3 regions of the Streptomyces sp. TN58 genome follow, and region 3 is predicted to be linked to each of the others. Evidence: riboswitches for the same ligand, from Rfam matches in the RefSeq annotation. Region 3 holds a riboswitch; each other region holds the start of a gene.
What was found. Region 3 has a riboswitch for cyclic di-AMP ahead of BSL84_RS25140 (M23 family metallopeptidase). Riboswitches for the same ligand answer to the same signal wherever they lie in the genome.
Positions count from the first base shown of each region.

Region 1: another riboswitch for cyclic di-AMP. It lies ahead of BSL84_RS13345 (transglycosylase family protein); the one in region 3 lies ahead of BSL84_RS25140 (M23 family metallopeptidase).
Region 2: another riboswitch for cyclic di-AMP. It lies ahead of BSL84_RS28490 (M23 family metallopeptidase); the one in region 3 lies ahead of BSL84_RS25140 (M23 family metallopeptidase).

Region 1 covers NZ_CP018870.1:2,939,243-2,943,503, reverse strand. Annotated here, with positions in the region: gene BSL84_RS13355 (cytochrome P450 family protein) at 26-1,303, shown strand; gene BSL84_RS13350 (transglycosylase family protein) at 1,479-2,432, shown strand; cyclic di-AMP (ydaO/yuaA leader) riboswitch at 2,713-2,883, shown strand; gene BSL84_RS13345 (transglycosylase family protein) at 2,887-3,591, shown strand; gene eno (phosphopyruvate hydratase) at 3,864-4,261, shown strand, end outside.
Region 2 covers NZ_CP018870.1:6,321,308-6,325,568, forward strand. Annotated here, with positions in the region: gene BSL84_RS28480 (aspartate aminotransferase family protein) at 1-512, shown strand, start outside; gene BSL84_RS28485 (tyrosine-protein phosphatase) at 557-1,348, opposite strand; cyclic di-AMP (ydaO/yuaA leader) riboswitch at 1,631-1,837, shown strand; gene BSL84_RS28490 (M23 family metallopeptidase) at 1,842-2,819, shown strand; gene BSL84_RS28495 (SGNH/GDSL hydrolase family protein) at 2,981-3,766, shown strand; gene BSL84_RS28500 (MBL fold metallo-hydrolase) at 3,888-4,261, shown strand, end outside.
Region 3 covers NZ_CP018870.1:5,514,861-5,519,121, forward strand. Annotated here, with positions in the region: gene BSL84_RS25135 (M16 family metallopeptidase) at 1-732, shown strand, start outside; cyclic di-AMP (ydaO/yuaA leader) riboswitch at 947-1,106, shown strand; gene BSL84_RS25140 (M23 family metallopeptidase) at 1,119-1,919, shown strand; gene BSL84_RS25145 (GntR family transcriptional regulator) at 2,118-2,792, shown strand; gene BSL84_RS25150 (HPr family phosphocarrier protein) at 3,040-3,321, opposite strand; gene BSL84_RS25155 (bifunctional GNAT family N-acetyltransferase/acetate--CoA ligase family protein) at 3,534-4,261, shown strand, end outside.

The DNA.
Region 1 (4,261 bases), 2.6 Mb from region 3:
GTGCGCGGCGGCTACTGTCGGGGACATGCGCGATCAGTCGTCCACTCCCTCCGTCGGCCCGGTGCCCGAACTCTTCACGTGGGAGTTCGCGACCGACCCCTACCCGGCCTACGCATGGCTGCGCGAGCACTCCCCGGTGCACCGTACGAAGCTCCCCAGCGGGGTCGAGGCCTGGCTCGTCACCCGTTACGCGGACGCCCGCCAGGCCCTCGCCGACCAGCGGCTCAGCAAGAATCCGGCGCACCACGCGGAGCCCGCGCACGCCAAGGGCAAGACCGGGATCCCGGGGGAGCGCAAGGCGGAGCTGATGACGCATCTGCTGAACATCGACCCGCCGGACCACACCCGGCTGCGGCGTCTGGTGTCGAAGGCGTTCACCCCGCGCAGGGTCGCCGAGTTCGCCCCGCGGGTGCAGGCGCTCACCGACCACCTGATCGACGGGTTCGCGGGGAGGGGGGAGGCGGACCTCATCCACGAGTTCGCGTTCCCGCTTCCCATCTACGCCATCTGCGAGATGCTCGGAGTACCGCGCGAGGACCAGGACGACTTCCGCGACTGGGCCGGGATGATGATCCGCCACGGCGGAGGTCCGCGGGGCGGGGTCGCGCGGTCGGTGAAGCAGATGCGGACCTATCTCGGCGAACTCATCCACCGTAAAAGGGATGATCTGGGTGACGACCTGATCTCCGACCTCATCCGGGCGAGCGACCACGGCGACCATCTGACCGAGGGCGAGGCCACCGCGATGGCCTTCATCCTGCTCTTCGCCGGCTTCGAGACGACCGTGAACCTGATCGGCAACGGCCTCCACTCCCTCTTCATGAACCCCGCCCAGCGCGAGCGCCTGCAGAGCTCCCTGGCCGCCGGGGAGAGCGGACTGCTGGCCACCGGCGTCGAGGAACTCCTGCGCTACGACGGCCCCGTTGAGCTCGCGACGTGGCGTTTCGCCACCGAACCGCTGACCCTCGGCGGCGAGCGCGTCGAGACCGGCGATCCGGTCCTGGTCGTCCTCGCCGCCGCCGACCGGGACCCCGAGCGGTTTGCCGACCCGGACGCCCTCGACCTCTCCAGGACCGACAACCAGCACCTCGGGTACGGGCACGGCATCCACTACTGCCTGGGCGCGCCGCTGGCCCGGCTCGAAGGGCAGACCGCCCTGGCGACCCTGCTGACCCGCCTTCCCGATCTGGAACTTGCCGTTCCATCCCAAGACCTGCGCTGGCGTGGGGGTTTGATCATGCGAGGGCTGCGCACCCTTCCCGTTCGCTTCACAGTTCAAAACACTTGCGCGGGATCTGATTAAAAGTCAGATTCCGCTTGAACTTGTGACAATCGTTCGAAGGCCGCTAGGTTCTGCCGTTACCAGGCTGTTATGCGAAAGGTGATCCCTCATGCTCTCCGGGAACGGCCGTCACAGACGACCCCGCCAGGTCCCCGCGCTGGTAGTCACAGCCGGAGTCACTGGCTCAGCGCTGGCCATGCCGCTGCTCGCCGCCACCAGCGCCACCGCTGCCGACACCGCCACCTGGGACAAGGTGGCCGAGTGCGAGAGCGGCGGCTCGTGGAGCGCCAACTTCGGCAGTGGTGCGTACGGCGGCCTCCAGTTCACCCAGGAGCAGTGGCAGAACGCCGGCGGTCTGGACTTCGCCGAGCGGGCCGACCTCGCCAGCCGCTCGCAGCAGATAGCGGTGGCCGAGCGCGTGCTGGCCTCCCAGGGGCCGCAGGCCTGGCCGCTGTGCGCCGCCTCCGCCGGCCTGGACCAGCAGGGTCCGGCCGCGGTCGTGGACCCCGGTCTGCCCGGCAGCCCCACCGCGGTCGGCCCCGCGCCGTCCCGCCCCGACGACGCCGTGCCCTCCACCACGGGCGGCAAGCCGGCGACGGACTTCGGGCTCTCGACCGCGGAGACCCCCAGCCCCTCGGGCACCCCCTTCCTGATCCCCGACGCGCCGTCCCTCGGACTGCCCGTCATGCCCGCGCCCGACGTCCCCACGACGCCTCCGGCCGACCCGGGCACCCCGGTCGCCCCGACCGACCCGACGACCCCGCCGGTGAGCCCCGCCGACCCGACGACCCCGGTCCTCCCGACGGACCCGGCGGACCCGACGGCGCCCACCACCCCGCCGGCGACGCCGAGCCCGTCCCCGACCGAGCCGACGGCCCCCGCGACGCCGGAGACCCCCGCGACCCCGGGTGCCACCCCGGCCGAGGGCAGCGGCAAGCACCGTGGCGCGCCGTCCCCCGAGGAGGGCGCCCCCGCTGACGCCGCGTCGGACCCCGTCTACACCGTGCAGGCGGGCGACAGCCTGGCGACCATCGCGGTCGCCAAGGGTGTGAAGGGCGGCTGGAGCGGCCTCTACGCGGCCAACGAGCAGGTCATCGGCGAGGACGCCAACCTGATCAAGCCCGGTCAGAACCTGGATCTAACCACGTAATAAGGACAGTTGGTTCGCCCGGAAAGACATTGATTGTCGGTTTTCTGCAAGTGAGACATGTGTCTCTTCGGGTCAACTGGCGTGTCCCGCCCGGGGGCTTCCGCAAACCCCGGTCTCACCTGCGCAAACACCACTTCGCAGAGCGCAAGTAGGGGCCCTTTCTCCCCGATGTTCCTCGTTGAACATCGGGGAGAGCTGTGTCTACCTTCTGAATCGCTCGCCACCGCGAGCTCCTTCGACCGCATCGCCGAGTCCTGCCGGCGGACGGGGGGAACAGTCGTCGCGTCAAGCGCCGAAGGCAGGAGCGGGGGAACCAAGGTAGGTGCCGCGAGCGGCCGTTGAGAGACGGTCACGCAACCGGCTTGGGGTTAAGCGGTGCGCCAGTCGCATCGCCGGGCACTCACAGGCCCGAACCCGACAGCTCACCTCGTAGGCGTCGGTGAGGAGAAACCTCATGCTGCTTTCCGGCAAGGGCAAGCACCGTCGCGGCTCCAAGGCCGTCCGCATCGTCACGCTCGCCGGTGTCGCCGGCGTGGCCGTCGCCGCCCCGCTGATGACCGCGGGCGCCGCCAGCGCCGCCACCGCGTCCGAGTGGGACAAGGTCGCGCAGTGCGAGTCCGGTGGCAACTGGTCCATCAACACCGGCAACGGCTACTACGGCGGGCTGCAGTTCTCGTCCTCCACGTGGGCGGCCTTCGGTGGCAAGTCGTACGCCGCGCAGGCCAACCAGGCCTCGAAGGCGCAGCAGATAGCCGTGGCCGAGAAGGTCCTGAAGAAGCAGGGCAAGGGCGCCTGGCCGCACTGCGGCAAGGGCCTGTCGAACTCCTCGTACACCGGCGGCTCCTCCGAGACCCCGGCCTCGACCAAGCCGAAGGCCGAGACGAAGAAGACCGAGACCAGGAAGACCGAGACCAAGGCCGCGCCGAAGAAGGAGACCAAGCGCGCCGAGGCCCCGGTCACCCGCTCCGAGCGCACCCCGGCCCCGGCCGCGCCGAAGACCGGCAACGGCTCGTACGAGGTCAAGCCCGGCGACACCCTGGGCACCATCGCCGAGGCCAACGGCGTCAAGGGCGGCTGGCAGCAGCTGTTCGAGCTGAACAAGGACATCGTCTCGGACGCCGACCTCATCTACCCGGGGCAGAAGCTGAAGCTCAGCTGACCACCGCGGCGAGAGCCGCGAAAGCGTACACAACGCGCATAATTCCCACCGCCCGGCGCCCCTCCCCCCACGCGCCGGGCGGCGGTGTGTGCGGCAGCGGAACCCCCGTCATCCAGGGCTCTATGTCCGGGAAGAGGGGTATTCGGGCCCTTTTTCGTCCCAGGACCCGGGCGGTCGGCAGGGCGAGTGCCCGGATCCGGTTAGGCTCTAGTCGGCCAGGCCATCCCACGGCCTGACGCCACCGCACACCCAGCGTCACATCCCAGAAGGAGATGCTCGTGCCGTCCATCGACGTCGTCGTAGCCCGGGAAATCCTGGACTCCCGAGGCAACCCCACGGTCGAGGTCGAGGTGGGCCTCGACGACGGCAGCACCGGCCGTGCTGCCGTTCCGTCCGGCGCCTCCACCGGTGCCTTCGAGGCCATCGAGCTCCGTGACGGTGACCCCAACCGTTACATGGGCAAGGGTGTCGAGAAGGCCGTCCTCGCCGTCATCGAGCAGATCGGCCCGGAGCTCGTCGGCTACGACGCCACCGAGCAGCGCCTGATCGACCAGGCCATGTTCGACCTGGACGCCACCGACAACAAGGGCTCGCTCGGCGCCAACGCCATCCTCGGCGTCTCGCTCGCCGTCGCCCACGCCGCGTCCGAGGCCTCGGACCTCCCCCTCTT
Region 2 (4,261 bases), 810 kb from region 3:
TGGACCGGGTGCTCGTGCACTCCGCGAGCTTCGGGTCCAACGCGCAGGCGATGGCCGCCGGGCTGGCGGTGCTGTCCGTCATGGAGGACGAGCGCCTCGTGGAGCGGGCCCGGACGACGGGTGACCTGCTGCGCGGGCGGCTCGCCGCCCTGGTGGGCGAGTACGAGCTGCTGCACGAGGTGCGCGGGCGCGGGCTGATGATCGGCATCGAGTTCGGCCGGCCGTCCTCGCTGGGGCTGCGCAGCCGCTGGACGATGCTCCAGGCGGCCCGCAAGGGGCTCTTCGCGCAGATGGTCGTGGTGCCGCTGCTCCAGAGGCACCGGATCCTCACCCAGGTCTCGGGGGACCACCTGGAGGTGATCAAACTGATTCCGCCGCTGGTGCTGGACGAGCGGGACGTCGACCGGTTCGTCGGCGCCTTCCGCGAGGTCATGGACGAGGCGCACGGCGGTTCCGGCCTGATGTGGGAATTCGGCAGGACGCTGGTGAAGCAGGCCGTCGCGGCGCGCTGACGGCCTGCCTCGCGGGTGTCCGGCGGTGTGCACCGCCGGGCGGATCAGACCAGCAGCCGGTCCCGGAGCCGGTCGAGGGTCCCGGGCGCCAGCCCCAGGCCCTGCGCCAGGTACCGCTCCACCCCGCCCCAGACCTCGTCGATGGTGTCGAAGGCGGCGATCAGGTACTCGGCGCGGGCGTCGAAGAGCGGCGCGAGCAGCTCCATCACCTCGGGCGAGCGGGCCTCGGCCGAGGCGGAGCCGCGGCGGATCCGGTAGCGGCGGTGTGGGGCGTTGGACTCCAGGTAGTCCGCCACGATCGCCTCGCGTTCGACGCCGACCGCGAGCAGGGTGACGGCGACGGAGAGCCCCGCCCTGTCCTTGCCGGCCGCGCAGTGCAGGAGGGCGGGAACGCTGTCCTCGGCGATGGCGTGCAGAAGGCGGCTGTGCTCGGCGGTGCGGTCGCGGACGATCCGGCGGTAGGAGTCCGACATCCGGGCCGCCGCCCTGCCGTCGCCCAGGACGGAGCGGAGCTGTTCGAGGTCGCCGTCGCGGACCAGCCGCCAGAACTCCCGGCCGTCCGCCGGGTCCGAGAGCGGGATGTTGACGTTCCGTACGCCGGGCAGGTCGACGTCCGGGCCCTCCAGCGCGTGGTCGGCGCCGTTGCGGAAGTCGAAGACGGTGTGCAGGCCGAGCGAAGCGAGGAATTCTGCATCGGTTTCGGTGGCATGCGCGAGATGTCCGCTTCGGAAGAGTCGTCCCGTCCCGACCGTTCGTCCATCAGAAGTGGGCAATCCGCCTACATCGCGGAAATTGCGCACTCCGGTCAGCTCCGGCTCCTGTGTCTGCTGGGTCAAGGGAACTCCTCCGCCTGGTGTGGGGCCTCTGTCCGAATTGAGCTACTTGGCGCCAACTTGCAATAACCGGAGGCGAGATCGGGCGCGTCCGGGGTGAGCCAGATCATACGGTGACCGTGAGTGCCTGATCGCCGAGGCCGAATGGCCCGGCGGGGGCGGCTGTTGGCTCGGCGGAATGGACAGAGGGTGACCGGAATTCCGGCGGTCCCTCATACCTGTGAATCCGTCAGGGAATTCGCGGCTTGTTCGGCATGCCCGCAAGGGATTACCTTCGCGATCGATCCGGGTGGATCGCCGAATCCTGCCGCCGCCCGGAAACCGCACCCGAACCATTTCGCGCGGCAGGAGCGGGGGAACCAGGTAAGCCGCTGTTCCGGAGATCCTTTTCCGGTACGGCTCGGGGTGAAGCCGCACATGTCCCGTACACGTGCGGCCGGACATCTCCAGTCCGAACCCGACAGCTCACCTCGCAGGCGCCGGAGAGGAATGCGCCATGCCTGCAAAGGGTAAGCACCGCCGTCCCAAGTCCCTTTCGCTTTCCCGCGGATTCGCGGTCGCAGGCACCGGCGGCGCGGCCCTCGCCCTGCCGCTGACGGTCGCCGCAGGCGCCAACGCGGCCGTCGCCCCGGCGGCGGCACCCGCCGTCGCCCCCGCGGTGGCTCCGCAGGCGCCCGCCGCCCTCCAGGCCGCACCCGCCGCTCCCGCGGCCGCCGTGCAGGCCGCGCCGAGCGTCTACACAGTCGTCCCCGGCGACTGCCTCTCCCGGATCGCCGCCGAGCGCAACCTCTCCGGCGGCTGGCAGCGGTTGTACGCCGACAACCGCGAGGCGGTCGGCGCCGACCCGGACCTGGTCCACCCCGGCCTGAAGCTGACCCTCGGAGCCCGCGGCCAGGCCGCCGCCCCGGTCCAGGCCGTCCCCGCGCCGCGCACCGCCCCCGAGGCCGCGCCGAAGGCGGCCCCGAAGGCGCCGAAGCCGGCCAAGCGCGCCGCCGCCCCCCAGACGCGGCAGGAGTCCGCCCCCGAGGCCCCCGCCCAGGCCCCCGCGCCCGCCGCGCAGCCAGCCGCCGCCGGATTCGTGGCCCCGGTCGGCGGTGGCGTCTCCACCCAGTACAAGGTCGCGGGTGCCATGTGGTCGTCGGGCTACCACACCGGCGTCGACTTCATCGCCGCCATGGGCACCAGCGTCAAGGCCGTCGGTGCCGGCACCGTCGTCTCCGCCGGCTGGAGCGGCTCGTACGGCAACGAGGTCGTCATCCGGCACGCGGACGGCAAGTACTCGCAGTACGCCCACCTCTCCCAGCTCTCCGTCTCCTCCGGCCAGAGCGTCACCGCCGGGCAGAGCATCGGCCTCTCCGGCTCCACCGGCAACTCGACCGGCCCGCACCTGCACTTCGAGATCCGCACCAGCCCGTCCTACGGCTCGGACCTGGATCCCATCGCCTACCTCCGCTCGAAGGGCGCCAGCCTCTGACGGCACCGCCGGCGGAGCACGACGCGCGTGGGGCCGGGACCCGAGGGGGGCCCCGGCCCCACGCGTACTTATTCCTTATGCCCGGCGTGGTACAGATCACGGCCCGTCAACCCCTCATTACGTTGGCGTAGGTTGCTTGCGGGAGTGAAGGATGGGTTCTCGTGGCAGCGACGACGACGAAACTCAAGACCATCGGCTCGTACGCGGCGATCGGGGACAGCTTCACAGAGGGCGTGGGGGACCCGGGGCCTGGGGATTCTTTTCTCGGCTGGGCGGACCGGCTCGCCGTGCTCCTGGCCGATCAGCGCGACGAGCACGACTTCCGGTACGCGAACCTCGCGGTGCGGGGCAAGCTCCTCGACCAGATCGTGGCCGACCAGGTGCCGAGGGCCAAGGCCCTCGCCCCCGACCTGGTCACCTTCTGCGCGGGCGGCAACGACATCATCCGGCCCGGCAGTGACCCGGACGACGTGGCAGAGCGGTTCGAGGCGGCCGTGGCCGACCTCACCGGAGCCGTCGGCCACGTCATGATCACCACCGGGTTCGACACCCGGGGCGTGCCCGTCCTCAAGCACCTCCGCGGCAAGGTCGCGACGTACAGCGCCCACGTGCGTGCCATCGCCGACCGGTACGACTGCCCGGTCCTCGACCTCTGGTCGCTGAAATCCGTACAGGACCGGCGCGCCTGGGACGCGGACCGGCTGCACCTCTCGCCCGAGGGGCACACCCGCGTCGCACTGCGCGCCGCGCAGGTGCTCGGCCTGGAGGTGCCCGCCGACCCCGACCAGCCGTGGCCGCAGCTGCGCCCGCGCGGCTCGGTGGACGTGACCCGCGACAACATCCAGTGGGCCCGCGAGTACCTGGTGCCGTGGATCGGCCGCCGGCTGCGCGGCGAGTCCTCCGGTGATCACGTCGAGGCGAAGCGGCCGGACCTGCTGCCGCTGTAGCGGCCCGGACGCGGGGGACGGGGGCGGACGGGAGCGGCGGGCGGAATCCTCAGGGGCCGGTGAGCGTTGGGATGGTCGTGGCCAGACGACCGCACCGACCCCACCGCTCCCTGGAGGCGCTTTGACCGGCTCCCGCCCCCTCCGTCCGCGCCTGCGCGCCCTGCGGCCCGAAGCCTTCGGCGCGGACCCGTCCGGCGCCCGGCTGGAGCGGATCCGCCGCTCGCCGAACTTCGCCGACGGCGTCTTCCAGAACCCGGTCGGGGCCCGGAACAGGCCCTCGGGGTCGATGACGGAGTTCGCGAAGATCTACTTCCACCGCGAGCAGCGCATCCGGCGCAGCCCGGGAGCCCCGATCCCGGTGCACCCCACGACCCTCGCCGACCTGGCCAAACCGCCGGCCGGCGGACTGCGCCTGACCTGGATGGGGCACTCCAGCGTGCTCGCGGAGATCGACGGGCACCGGGTGCTGTTCGACCCGGTGTGGGGCGAGCGCTG
Region 3 (4,261 bases):
GGCATCGACCTGGACGCCGTGCTCGCGGACACCCTCGGCGCCTGGACCGGCGACACCGCCGAGGCGCGCCCCGTGCCCCCCGTGACCGCCGACGACACCGGCCGCGTGGTCATCGTCGACCGGCCGGGGGCGGTCCAGACGCAGCTGCTGATCGGGCGCATCGGGACGGACCGGCACGACCGGGTCTGGGCGGCCCAGGTGCTGGGCACCTACTGCCTGGGCGGCACCCTGACCTCCCGCCTGGACAAGGTGCTGCGCGAGGAGAAGGGGTACACCTACGGCGTGCGCGCCTTCGGCCAGGTGCTGCGCTCCACGGCCGACGGCAAGGGCGCCTCCATGCTCGCCATCAGCGGCTCGGTGGACACCCCCAACACCGGGCCGGCGCTGGAGGACCTCTGGAAGGTGCTGCGCACCCTCGCGGAGGGCGGCCTGACCGACGCCGAGCGCGATGTGGCCGTGCAGAACCTGGTGGGCGTGGCCCCGCTGAAGTTCGAGACGGCGGCCTCGGTGGCCGGCACGCTGGCCGACCAGGTCGAGCAGGAGCTGCCGGACGACTACCAGGCGCAGCTGTACGCGCAGTTGGCCGAGACCGGCACGGTGGAGGCCACCACGGCCGTCGTGAAGGCGTTCCCGGCGGACCGGCTCGTCACGATCCTGGTGGGCGACGCCTCGGTGATCGAGGAGCCCGTGCGGGCCCTCGGGATCGGTGAGGTCACGGTGGTCCCCAACTGACGTCGCGGGTGCCCGGATGACGGGCAACTGACGCTCTGTCCAAGAGGCTCCGGCGGTTTTCCGCCGGAGCCTCTTTTGTCCGTTTGATGGTGAGGTTGCTTGTATGCGGTGTGGCGTACGCAACAAAAAGGCGCGTCTGTTTGGCGATTGACTGATGATCCGCCTAGCGTCATCCGTGCTGTCCGTCAGTTGTGCCCGCCGCACCCGCGGCACCGGACAGCGATCGCCGAGTCCCCGTCAGGCGCGAGCCTGGGGAGCCGGGGACCCACATCAGTCCCTGGGGTGAATCGGACCCCCTCGCAAGAGGAGGCCCGTAGGAGACCTTCCTGCTCCGAACCCGTCAGCTAACCCGGTAGGCGAGAAGGAAGGAAAGGATCAAACCCTTCATGGCGTTTGGCAGTCGTCCCGCTGGTACCGGCAAGCACCGTGGTTCCAGCCGCCTGAGCAAGAAGACCGCCGGCTACGCCGGTATCGCCGCGATCGCCACCACGGGTGTGGTCGGCTCGCTCGCCGCCCCGGCCTTCGCCGCCGACAACCACAGCAGCTCCGCCCCGGAGAACGGGCTGGGTGCCGTCGTCGTCGCCGAGGACCTCGCGGGCGACATCCAGGACCAGGCGGAGGCCCAGCAGCGCGCCGCCGAGCACGCCGCCGCCAAGGCCCAGGCCGAGGCCGACGCCAAGCAGAAGGCCGCCGAGGCCAAGCGCCTCGCCGAGGCGAAGGCGAAGGCCGAGCGCGAGGCCGCCGAGCGCGCCGCCCGCGAGGAGGAGCGCAAGCGCCTCAACACCTTCGTCTCCCCGCTGGACGGCTCCTACGTCAGCACGCAGTACAAGGCGGGCGGCGGCATGTGGTCCTCCGGCAGCCACACCGGCATCGACTTCCACGCCGCCTCCGGCACCTCGGTCCACGCGGTGGGCTTCGGCACCGTCGTCGAGGCCGGCTGGGGTGGCGCGTACGGCAACAACGTCGTCATCAAGCACAACGACGGCACGTTCACGCAGTACGGCCACCTGTCCTCGCTGAGCGTCTCCGTCGGCCAGCAGGTCACCCCGGGCCAGCAGATCGGCCTGTCGGGCTCCACCGGCAACTCCAGCGGCCCGCACCTGCACTTCGAGGCCCGCACCGGCTCGCAGTACGGCTCGGACATCGACCCGATCGCGTACCTGCGCTCGCACGGCGTCAGCCTCTGACCCGCTGAGCGGCCCACCGGGTACCGCGCGCACCTTCACGAAGACCCCGCCTCCCGAGCCGGGGTCTTCGTGTTTTTCGCGTTCCGGCGCAATGTTTCGGAATTCCGTCCGTTCTCGAAATCTTGCTGTGCTGCAATAGGGTCAGGTGTGCGCGGCTGCGCACGGGGATGGCGGTCGGAAATAGGCGGAGGTTCGGTCTTGCGTATTCCTGCGCACGCGGTATGCACTGCAATTCGCGACGACATCGTCTCCGGGGTGTTCGAACCGGGCGGCCGGCTCACCGAGGAGGTGCTGGCCCGGCGGTACGGGGTCTCGCGGGTGCCGGTGCGCGAGGCGCTGCGGACCCTGGAGTCCGAGGGCTTCGTGACCACGCGCCGCCACGCCGGGGCCTGTGTGGCCGAACCGACCGCGCAGGAGGCGGCGGACCTGCTGGAGCTGCGGGTGCTCCTGGAGCCGCTGGCGGCGTCCAGGGCGGCCCGGCGCCGCACCGACGCCCACCTCAAAGTGCTGCGGGGGCTGGTCAGGCTGGGGCAGGAGCGGGCCAGGCGGGGCCAGGGCGAGGATCTGCGGGCGCTCGGGGGCTGGTTCCACGAGACGCTCGCGCAGGCCTCCGGCAGCCCCGGACTGATCGCGCTGCTCACCCAGACACGGCGCAAGCTGGCATGGATGTTCGTGGTGGAGGCGCCCGCCCGGCCCGCGGAGTCCTGGGCGGAACGCGGCGCGATCGTCGACGCGGTGGCGCGCGGCGACGCCGACCGGGCGCGGACCCTGGCCGCGGTCCACGCCGATCGCGCGGCCGCCGCTCACCGGCCGAGGCGGCGTCCGGTGAGCACTTCGCAACCTGCCGTAAACATGTCGGGCGGCCGGCATTAACAGGAGCCGTATACAAAGGGTGGAATGACGGGAATTCGCGGCCGCCGGTGATGGCCGGGGAATTCGCCGCGTCGAATTCCTGTCGGGTGGCGGTAGAGCGATGTGGTGCGGTGTCGTGCGCGCCGCCCCGCCCGGCCGCGCCGCCCGGGCCGCATTCGCCCCTGAATTCCGGTACGAACGCCGAAGCCGGTCCCCCTCGCGAGGGGGACCGGCTTCGCCGCTGGTGTCCGCGGGAGAACCCGAAGGGTCAGACCGTCTCGGGGAGCTCTTCGAGGCCCTCCGCGACCAGCTTCGCGAGGCGGTCCAGGGCGGCCTCCGCACCCTCGGCCTCCGAGGCGAGGACGATCTCCTCGCCGCCCTGGGCGCCCAGGCCCAGCACCGCCAGCATGGAGGCGGCGTTGACGGGGTCGCCGCCGGACTTCGCGATGGTCACCGGGACGCCGGAAGCGGTCGTCGCACGGACGAAGATCGAGGCGGGACGAGCGTGCAGGCCCTCGGCCCAGCCGACGTTGACGCGGCGCTCTGCCATGGTGATGCCCTTCAGGTTCTTACGGTTGTCTAGACCAGTCTCTCACGGCGCCCCGACTGCTCGGACCGACCCTCGGTCTCCATTCCTGATTGCCGCCGCCGAGCGAGCCTTCCCAGCTTGCACCGGTTCGTCCCGGCCTGCCCGCTGCGCCGCGCGAGCGCCGCCCCACCCGGTCCGGTCGCGCCCGGTCCCGCCCGGTCCGGCCGTAAGGTATGCGCATGACCATAGAGTCGGACCCGTCCTACCCGGCCCACTGGGAAGCCGACGTCGTCCTCCGCGACGGCGGCACCGCCCGGATCAGGCCCATCACCACCGAGGACGCCGGCCGGCTCGTCAGCTTCTACGAGCAGGTCTCGGACGAGTCGAAGTACTACCGCTTCTTCGCGCCCTACCCGCGGCTCTCCGCCCGCGACGTGCACCGCTTCACGCACCACGACCACGTGGACCGGGTGGGCCTCGCCGCGACCGTCGGCGAGGAGTTCATCGGCACCGTCCGCTACGACCGCATCGGCCCCGACGGCCGGCCCGCCTCCGCTCCCGCCGACGAGGCCGAGGTCGCCTTCCTCGTCCAGGACGCCCACCAGGGCCGCGGCGTCGCCTCCGCGCTCCTCGAACACATCGGCGCGGTGGCCCGCGAACGCGGCATCCGCCGTTTCGCCGCCGAGGTGCTGCCCGCCAACACCAAGATGATCAAGGTGTTCACGGACGCCGGCTACCAGCAGAAGCGCAGCTTCGAGGACGGCTCCGTCCACCTCACCCTCGACCTCGAACCCACCGCCGAGTCCCTCGCCGTCCAGCGCGCCCGGGAGCAGCGCGCCGAAGCCCGCTCCGTGCAGCGCCTGCTGGCCCCCGGCTCGGTGGCCGTCGTCGGGGTCAGCCGATCCGGCGCCGGCGTGGGCGCGGCCGCCCTGCGCAACCTCCGCGACAGCGGCTTCCACGG